2 regions of the Hafnia sp. CBA7124 genome follow, and region 2 is predicted to be linked to the other one. Evidence: predicted binding sites of a transcription regulator. Region 2 holds the regulator's gene; the other holds the start of a gene.
The links. The regulator PhoB, encoded in region 2, activates phosphate uptake and scavenging genes when phosphate is short. The targets are predictions, from matches to a motif close to CTGTCATAAAACTGNCNNAT.
Positions count from the first base shown of each region.

Region 1: the regulator PhoB is predicted to act here: its motif matches at 2,792-2,811, upstream of ugpB (sn-glycerol-3-phosphate ABC transporter substrate-binding protein UgpB).

Region 1 covers NZ_AP017469.1:4,263,969-4,268,393, forward strand. Annotated here, with positions in the region: gene ugpE (sn-glycerol-3-phosphate ABC transporter permease UgpE) at 1-384, opposite strand, end outside; gene ugpA (sn-glycerol-3-phosphate ABC transporter permease UgpA) at 381-1,268, opposite strand; gene ugpB (sn-glycerol-3-phosphate ABC transporter substrate-binding protein UgpB) at 1,350-2,672, opposite strand; gene livF (high-affinity branched-chain amino acid ABC transporter ATP-binding protein LivF) at 2,862-3,563, opposite strand; gene livG (high-affinity branched-chain amino acid ABC transporter ATP-binding protein LivG) at 3,566-4,336, opposite strand; gene CPY98_RS19395 (high-affinity branched-chain amino acid ABC transporter permease LivM) at 4,333-4,425, opposite strand, start outside.
Region 2 covers NZ_AP017469.1:3,185,407-3,189,831, reverse strand. Annotated here, with positions in the region: gene CPY98_RS14715 (AAA family ATPase) at 1-819, opposite strand, end outside; gene sbcD (exonuclease subunit SbcD) at 816-2,090, opposite strand; gene phoB (phosphate response regulator transcription factor PhoB) at 2,320-3,009, shown strand; gene phoR (phosphate regulon sensor histidine kinase PhoR) at 3,260-4,425, shown strand, end outside.

The DNA.
Region 1 (4,425 bases), 1.1 Mb from region 2:
CCTCACCTCGACCGGCAACATTAGAGTGATGAATATCAACCAGAAGAATAGGTTACGCAATGGAAAACGGAAATAGACAATGGCAAATGCTGAAAGCATCGAGACCGTAATTTTCCCCACCGTAATCACGAGCGCCATAATAAAGCTATTCATCAACTGAATGCCAAACGGTGCTCCAGCGCTACCCACGCCCTGATGCCAAACCTGCGAAACGTTATGCCACAGCTGTGAACCGGGGATCAGCGTCATCGGCACATCAAACACCTGTTGCTTATCGAGCGTTGCAGCAACGAACGCCACATACAGCGGGAATAAAATCACCATCACGCCCAACACCAGCATAATGTGGCAAAACACATCTAAGCCTTTACGGTTCTCAATCATTGGTAACGTACCTTACGCTCAACGTAGCGGAATTGGATCAGGGTTAACGCAATGACCATCAGCATCAGAACCACCGACTGCGCGGCTGAGCTGGAAAGATCGAGCCCCGCAAATCCTTCACGGTAGATTTTATAAATCAGCGTTGTCGTGGATTGCCCTGGCCCACCGCCGGTGGCTGCATCAATAACCGGAAAGGTGTCGAAGAAGGCGTAAACCAGATTAACCACCAACAAGAAGAAGCTCACCGGAGAAATCAGCGGCAACACAATATGAAAGAAGCGGCGAATCGGCCCCGCACCATCGATGGCGGCAGCTTCGAGCAAAGACTTAGGCACAGACTGTAATGCGGCGAGGAAAAACAAGAAGTTATAGCTCACCTGTTTCCATACCGAGGCCAGCACCACCAAAAACATGGCCTGACCGCTGTTTTGTGCATGGTTCCAGTTATAGCCCATCGCGCCAAGAAAATGCGATACCAGCCCCAGTCCCGGATTAAACAAAAACATCCACAGCACGGCGGCGATAGTGGGCGCAACCGCGTAAGGCAAGATAAACAAGGTTTGATAAATGCGGCGACCGCGCAAAACATGATTCACCAGCGCGGCAAAAAATAGCGACAGCACCAATCCAAAAAATGTGACCAAGCCGCTAAACCATAGCGTGGTGCGAAACGCGCCCAAATAGTAAGGATCGTGCCAAAGCGAAACAAAGTTTTGCCAACCGACAAACTCACTGGAAAGGCCGAAAGGATCGAGACTTTGTACCGAATACCACAGCGCTTCACCCGCAGGCCACAGGAAGAAAATCGCGGTGATTAAAAGCTGTGGAGCCACCAGCGCATAGGGCAACCAGCTGCATTTAAACGTGGGAGTTAGGGAACTCATAACACCTCAAAATTTGCTACCAGATACAGGCACCTGCCAATCACCTCATCTCTAAGGCGATTGGCAAGGTAGAACCAAAAACTACTTCGCCGATTTTTCAAAGCGCTCTAACAGCTGATTGCCGCGTAATACCGCTTCATCCAGTGCCTGCTGTGGCGTTTTCTTACCGGTCCAAACACCCTCAAGTTCTTCATCAACCACGGTACGAATTTGCGGCATATTGCCTAAACGGACGCCCTTGGTGAACGCCAACGGCGGCTTGTTCAGCATTTGTCGCGTGGCGACATCTGCGCCCGGATTTTTATCATAGAAGCCCTGCTGTTTGGTCAGCTCATAGGCCGCCGTCGTGATCGGCAGATAGCCGGTTTTTTGATGCCATTCGGCGGCAATCTCTGGCTTGGCTAAGAATTGGAAGAACTCCGCTACGCCTTTATAAGTTTCAGGCTTTTTGCCGTTCATCACCCACAGGCTGGCACCGCCGATAATGGCATTTTGCGGGGCATCTTTTGCGTCGGCGTCGTAGGGCATAAAAGCCACGCCGTAGTTAAATTTGGCATACTGTTTAATGTTGGCAAGCGAGCCGGAAGAGCCGGTCATCATGGCACAGTCGCCGTTATAGAATTTCGCCGTTGGCTCATCTTTACGGCCAAAGTAGCTGAAATCGCCTTTTTTGAGCATGTCGGACAGCAGTTGAATATGCTTCACCTGCAACGGCTTGTTAAACTCTAAACGCGCCGACGGGCCGCCAAAGCCGTTGTTTTCCGTGGCAAAAGGAACACCGTTCCACGCGCTGAAGTTTTCCAGTTGTACCCAGCCCTGCCAGCCAGACGCATATCCGCAGCTCATGCCGCTAGCGCGTAGCTTCGCCGCGTCGTCTGCCAGCGCCTGCCATGTTTTTGGTGGCTCATCCGGATTTAAACCCGCTTTTTTAAAAGCGTCTTTGTTGTAGTAGAGCACCGGCGTTGAACTGTTGAACGGCTGAGAAAGAAGTTGCCCAGAAGTATTATCGGCGTAATAGCCTGCGACGGTTGGAACAAACTGGGACTCATCGAAAGGAATGCCCGCCTCTTTGAATACCTGATAAACCGGCTTAATCGCCTGTTTAGCCTGCATCATGGTGGCCGTGCCGACTTCATAAACCTGCAAGATTGCTGGCGCTTTACCCGCGCGGAAAGCCGCAATCCCCGCCGCTAGGCTTTGCTCATAATCGCCTTTGTAAACCGGCACCACTTTGTATTCATTTTGAGATTGGTTAAAACGCTGAGCAAGGCTATCGACTTCAGTACCGAGCTCCGCCTCCATCGAATGCCAGAACGGAATTTCAGTGACCGCCAACGCGGGAGCGCTGAGGCAAAATGTGACCGCCAAGCTACAGATGCTGCGTTTTATTGTCTTATTCATCATGCTAAATCCCCGTCGAATGAGTGTTATCACCGTAAAAGTTGAGTGATAAAGAACGTCTTATTTTCGGGATGTACCATGACATGCGCGTATGACAGAAAAATAACCGATAGGTGAAGGAAATGTGACGGAGGGATGACGGTAACAAAGGAAAATCAGCCATCCTCAAATAAACGAAGATGGCCGAGAATTCTATCCGCCCAAATAGGCACTACGCACGGCGCTGTTTGCTAACAGCGCTGAGCCGCTGTCTTCCAGCACCACGTGCCCGTTTTCAAGCACGTAGCCACGGTCGGCCAGCTTGAGCGCCTGATTGGCATTTTGTTCGACCAGAAATATGGTCATGCCCTCTTCGCGCAGCTGTTGAATGGTATCGAAAATTTGCAGAATGATGATGGGCGCTAGGCCCAGCGACGGTTCATCGAGCAGCAACAGCTTAGGCTGGCTCATCAAGGCACGCCCGATTGCCAGCATCTGCTGTTCACCACCGGACATGGTGCCTGCGCGCTGTATACGACGTTCATACAAACGAGGGAAGAGATCGTAAACTCGCGCAATACGCTCTTGATACTGGTGGCGATCGGCAAAGAACCCGCCCATCGCCAAGTTCTCTTCCACCGTCATGCGCGAGAATACCCGACGCCCCTCCGGCACAATCGCTATTGCCTCACGCATAATGCGGGCCGTCTGCCAGTCGGTGATGTCTTGCCCAAGAAAATTGATGCGCCCCGAGGTCGCTCGCGGCTCACCGCATAGCGTGCCCAGCAGCGTCGTTTTTCCCGCACCGTTTGCACCGATAAGCGTTACGATTTCACCCTTCTGGATCTGAATACTGACGTTGTGCAGCGCCTGAATTTTTCCGTAATGAGCCGAGACATTGTCTAAAGTCAGCATAGTTACGCCTCTCCCAAATAAGCACGAATAACATCCGGATTATTGCGCACCTCTTCAGGTGAGCCTTGTGCCAGCGGGGTTCCCTGATTTACCACGTAAATTCGGTCTGAAATATCCATCACCAATTTCATATCATGCTCAATCAACAGCACAGAGACCTGATGATGATTGCGTAAATCGGCGATCAGCTCGTTAAGCTCATCGGTTTCTTTTGGGTTAAGCCCTGCGGCCGGTTCATCCAGCATCAGCAATTCAGGACGCGTCACCATACAGCGGGCTATCTCTAGTCGGCGCTGCTGACCATAGGCTAAATTCCCCGCCTGACGGTTTGAGAACTCCAGCAATCCCACGCGATCTAACCATACGGCGGCACGCTCTAATGCATCGGCCTCAGCGCGGCGAAACGTTGGCGTTTTTAGCAGGCCCGCGAATACCCCGCTTTTCAGATGTTGATGCTGTGCAACCAGCAGGTTTTCAACCACCGTCATCTCTTTGAACAAGCGGACATGCTGAAACGTGCGTACCACGCCCATTCGTGCAATTTGCTGCCCAGCCAACCCCGCAAGCTCACGGTCGCGCAGTTTAATCGAGCCGCTGCTCGGGCGATAAAAACCAGTTAAGCAGTTAAATACCGTGGTTTTGCCCGCCCCGTTCGGCCCGATAAGTGAGACAATTTCCCCCTCATTAAGCATCAGCGCAACGTTATTCACCGCTAGCAATCCGCCGAAGCGCATGCATAAATTATTCACTAGCAACAGAGGTTTGGCGCTCATGCTTGGCCTCCTTTGCGTGGGGCAAATTTCAGCTGTGGACGCTTCATTGGCAGTAATCCTTGTGGCCGCCAAATCATCATCAGCACCAT
Region 2 (4,425 bases):
CTGCCATTGTTGCGATGCCACGGTAACGCGCTGAGTGCACTGTTCTCGGTTTTGGCTGAGCTCCTGACTTTTTTGCAGCCAATGGAGATCGGTCATCAGCGTTTGACGCAAAGACGTTTGCTGCTGCTCTTCACGTTGTAATTCAGACAAACGCTCGGAAAGCTGGTTAAGCGCTTCTTCGCTGAGCAGCTCTACGCCTGCGGCGCGTTCATGCAGGGTATCAAGATCGATTTTTGCCTGTTTGAAACGCTGGAATATTTGCTCGGATAGCTGACCATAAATTTCGGTGCCGGTGAGTTCTTCCAGTAATTCAGCCCGCTCGGCCGGATCGGCGTTGAGGAAGGCGGCGAACTGGCCCTGTGACAGCATCATCGACTTGGTGAAACGGCCAAAATCTAAACCGGTAATATCGGCAATTTTATGCAGCTTGGTTTGGATTTTGTCGGTGATGATTTCACCATCGGCGATATGTGCAAGCTCTACCTTTGGTGTTTGTAAATTGCCATCTGGCTTGTTATTGGCGCGGCGCTGGCTCCAGAAGGCGCGATAGCCGACGCCTTTCACTTCGAATTCAACTTCGGCCAACGATTCGGCGGTGCCGCGTGTCATCAGCTCATTTTGCGTTGGCGACACTTTCAAGCGCGGCGTTTGGTGATACAGCGCCAAACAGAGTGCGTCGAGCAGCGTCGTTTTCCCTGCGCCGGTTGGGCCGGTGATGGCAAATAAGCCGTTATTGGCAAAGTCTTCACGGGTGAAATCGATCTTCCATTCGCCCTTGAGCGAGTTGATATTTTTTAACCGTAGGCTGAGGATTTTCATGCGCCATTCTCCTCGCGAGTGTCGTCTTGCTGTTGCGCTAACACCAGTTCATCCAACACCTGATGGAATTGATTTCGAATGCGTGATTGCTGTGCGAGTAGCGCGTCATCGTCGGTTTCTTCCTGTGCCAAACGGCGTTCAAACACATCGCTAACGCTCAGCTCGCTCAGCGTTTCTTTGTCTTGGCGCGTGAGGGCGCTTAAGCGTTGTTCTTTACTGCGGCGCAGCAAAATCACCTCAACGGGAAGGCTTTCTGCCTGCTGCTGGATCCGACGTTGCAGATCGTTTAAATAGGCGCTGCTGCTGATTTCAATATCTAGCCAGACCGGTTTTTCGCTCTCACTATGATCCGCCTTGATGGGTTTAAAGGCGGCGAGTTGTTGCTCGATTTGCTCAATGCTGCCTTTGATGAGCTGCATTGGCTGAAATTGGGGAACCGGCAAGAGCGTCACTTTGTCCAGCGTAGCACCAGAGAAATCCACTAAGCAGATGCTTTTCTCGCTGCCCAGTTCATCGAAGCTAAGGGGGATCGGCGAGCCGCTGTAGCGAATATGCTCGCTGCTGGTCACTCGCTGCGGACGATGGATATGGCCCAGTGCAATGTAATCGGCAGGAGGAAACGCGGAGGCCGGGAACGCATCGAGTGAACCAATATAGATATCACGCACTGAGTCAGACGTGCTGGCACCGATAGTGGTGAGATGTCCGGTGGCAATAATCGGCAGATTTCCACCTAAGGCGTCGCGTTCGGCAACGGCCAGATCGTACAACGACTGGTAATGTGCCGCGATAGCCTGCTGTAGCGCGTTTTGTTTTTCTGCGGCAGATTGCCCCGCCAGGCTGGTTTGGATATCTCGTGGGCGCAGATAAGGCACCGCGCACAGAATCGCGCCGACGGAACCGTCGCGTTGTTTAAGCGGTAATACCTGCTGTTGTAAATCGCCCGCGCTGCTGGCGATAACCTGTGTGTTCAAGCAGGCCAGCAAAGCGCGAGATTCATTCAGCGTGGCGACGGAGTCATGGTTGCCACCTAACACCACTAACTGGCAGCCCGTTGCCTGTAATTCCACCACGAAGCGGTTATACAGTTCGCGCGCGTAGCTCGGCGGTGAACCGGTATCAAACACGTCACCCGCCACAATAATGGCATCGACCTGATGCGCCGATGCTTGTTCAATGAGCCAGCGCAGAAAGGCCTGATGTTCAGCGCTACGGCTTTTGGTATAAAAATGCTGACCAAGGTGCCAGTCTGAAGTATGGATAAGACGCATGCGAGTCCTGCTGTCCTTGCTGAGCGTAGCGTGAGCCACGACGGAGAATGAAATCGATTATACGCAATCTATGAGGGAGGTGAACCTATGTCCGGCACTGAGGCCATAATCAGTCTGGGTTTACAAAACCATTTATTACAGTGATGCTTGGCATATTGTTTTTTTTCATAAATCTGTCATAAATCTGACGCATAATGGCGCCCGCAACCAAACTTAAGCAGGATTAACAATGGCCAGACGCATATTGGTAGTAGAAGATGAAGCGCCAATTCGTGAAATGGTGTGTTTTGTTTTAGAGCAAAACGGCTACCAACCGGTTGAAGCCGAAGATTATGACAGCGCGGTGAACTCGCTTTCTGAGCCTTATCCTGATTTAGTGCTGCTGGATTGGATGCTGCCGGGCGGTTCTGGGATCCAGTTCATCAAACATATGAAGCGCGAGGCGTTAACGCGTGAAATTCCTGTGATGATGCTGACCGCTCGCGGTGAAGAAGAAGATCGCGTGCGCGGTTTGGAAGTGGGCGCAGATGATTACATCACCAAGCCTTTTTCGCCCAAAGAGCTGGTGGCCAGAATTAAAGCCGTGATGCGCCGTATTTCTCCGATGGCGGTGGAAGAGGTGATCGAAGTGCAGGGGCTGAGTCTCGATCCGACGTCACATCGCGTGATGGCCAACGAAGCCCCGCTGGATATGGGACCGACTGAGTTTAAGTTGCTGCATTTTTTCATGACTCATCCCGAGCGCGTTTATAGCCGCGAGCAGTTGCTAAATCATGTCTGGGGCACTAACGTTTATGTAGAAGACCGCACCGTGGATGTTCATATCCGTCGGCTGCGCAAAGCGTTGGAGCTGAGCGGGCATGATAAAATGGTGCAAACCGTACGTGGGACGGGGTATCGTTTTTCGGCGCGTTTCTAACCCGCTATGCATATGCCGTGACGCTTGTTTAAAAGATCGGGATACACGGGTCTAGCACACCGCGGGTCGCTCAGGCGGCTTGCGCCGCTACGACCCCATCGGTGTACTCCCCCTAAAATCGAGCTTAAGTAAACGGTATGATTATGCATTGGGACCCTTAGTCGGGCCTCACTGATTTTGGGTATCACTATGTCGACTATTTCTATGCGGTTAAATCCGTTTATGTTGTTAAGAACAAAGAGCCAACATCGTGCTTGAACGCCTATCGTGGAAAAGACTGCTGTTGGAGTTGCTGTTTTGCTGCATTCCGGCGGTGATCCTTGGGCTGCTGATCGGCTATTTGCCGTGGTTCCTGCTGGCTGCGGTGTCTGCGCTTTTAGGCTGGCATTTCTATAACCAGCTGCGCCTTTCGCACTGGCTATGGGTCGATCGGAGTATGACGCCACCCGCGGGGCGAGGAAGCTGGGAGCCATTGTTCTACGGGCTGTATCAGATGCAGCAGCGTAATCGACGCCGTCGTCGCGAACTGGCACTGCTGATTAAACGTTTTCGCAGCGGCGCTGAGTCATTGCCCGATGCGGTGATTATGACGACCGAAGAAGGCAATATTTTCTGGTGTAATGGCTTGGCGCAACACCTGCTCGGTTTTCGTTGGCCGGAGGATAATGGTCAGCATATTCTTAACCTTCTGCGCTACCCCGAATTCACGCATTATCTGCAATCGCAAGATTTTTCCCGTCCGCTCACGCTGCATCTCAATAATGGCCGTTTCGTTGAATTTCGTGTGATGCCGTATGCCGAAGGCCAACTGCTGATGGTGGCTCGTGATGTGACGCAAACGCGGCAGTTAGAGGGCACGCGACGTAACTTCTTTGCCAACGTCAGCCACGAACTGCGTACGCCGCTGACCGTGTTACAGGGCTATCTCGAGATGATGAACGATGACGATATGGCGGCTCCGGTGCGGCAAAAGGCGCTGGCGACCATGCAAGAGCAGACCAAGCGCATGGACAGCTTGGTGAAACAGCTATTAACTCTCTCTAAAATCGAAGCGGCTCCGCCCATTGCCTTGAATGAAATTGTTGATGTGCCGGTGATGCTGCATATGCTGGAGCGTGAGGCGCTGTCGTTGAGCAACGGTCGTCATGAAATCACCTTCCGCATCAACGATAAACTCAAAGTGTTCGGCAACGACGATCAGCTGCGTAGCGCGGTTTCTAATCTGGTATATAACGCGGTGAACCACACGCCGGACGGCACCAAAATTGAAGTCTGCTGGCAGCAAACCACCCAAGGGGCGCAGTTTGAAGTTAGCGACAATGGGCCCGGTATTGCGGCGGAGCATTTGGGGCGTTTAACGGAGCGTTTTTATCGGGTCGATAAAGCGCGCTCGCGTCAAACCGGCGGCAGCGGTTT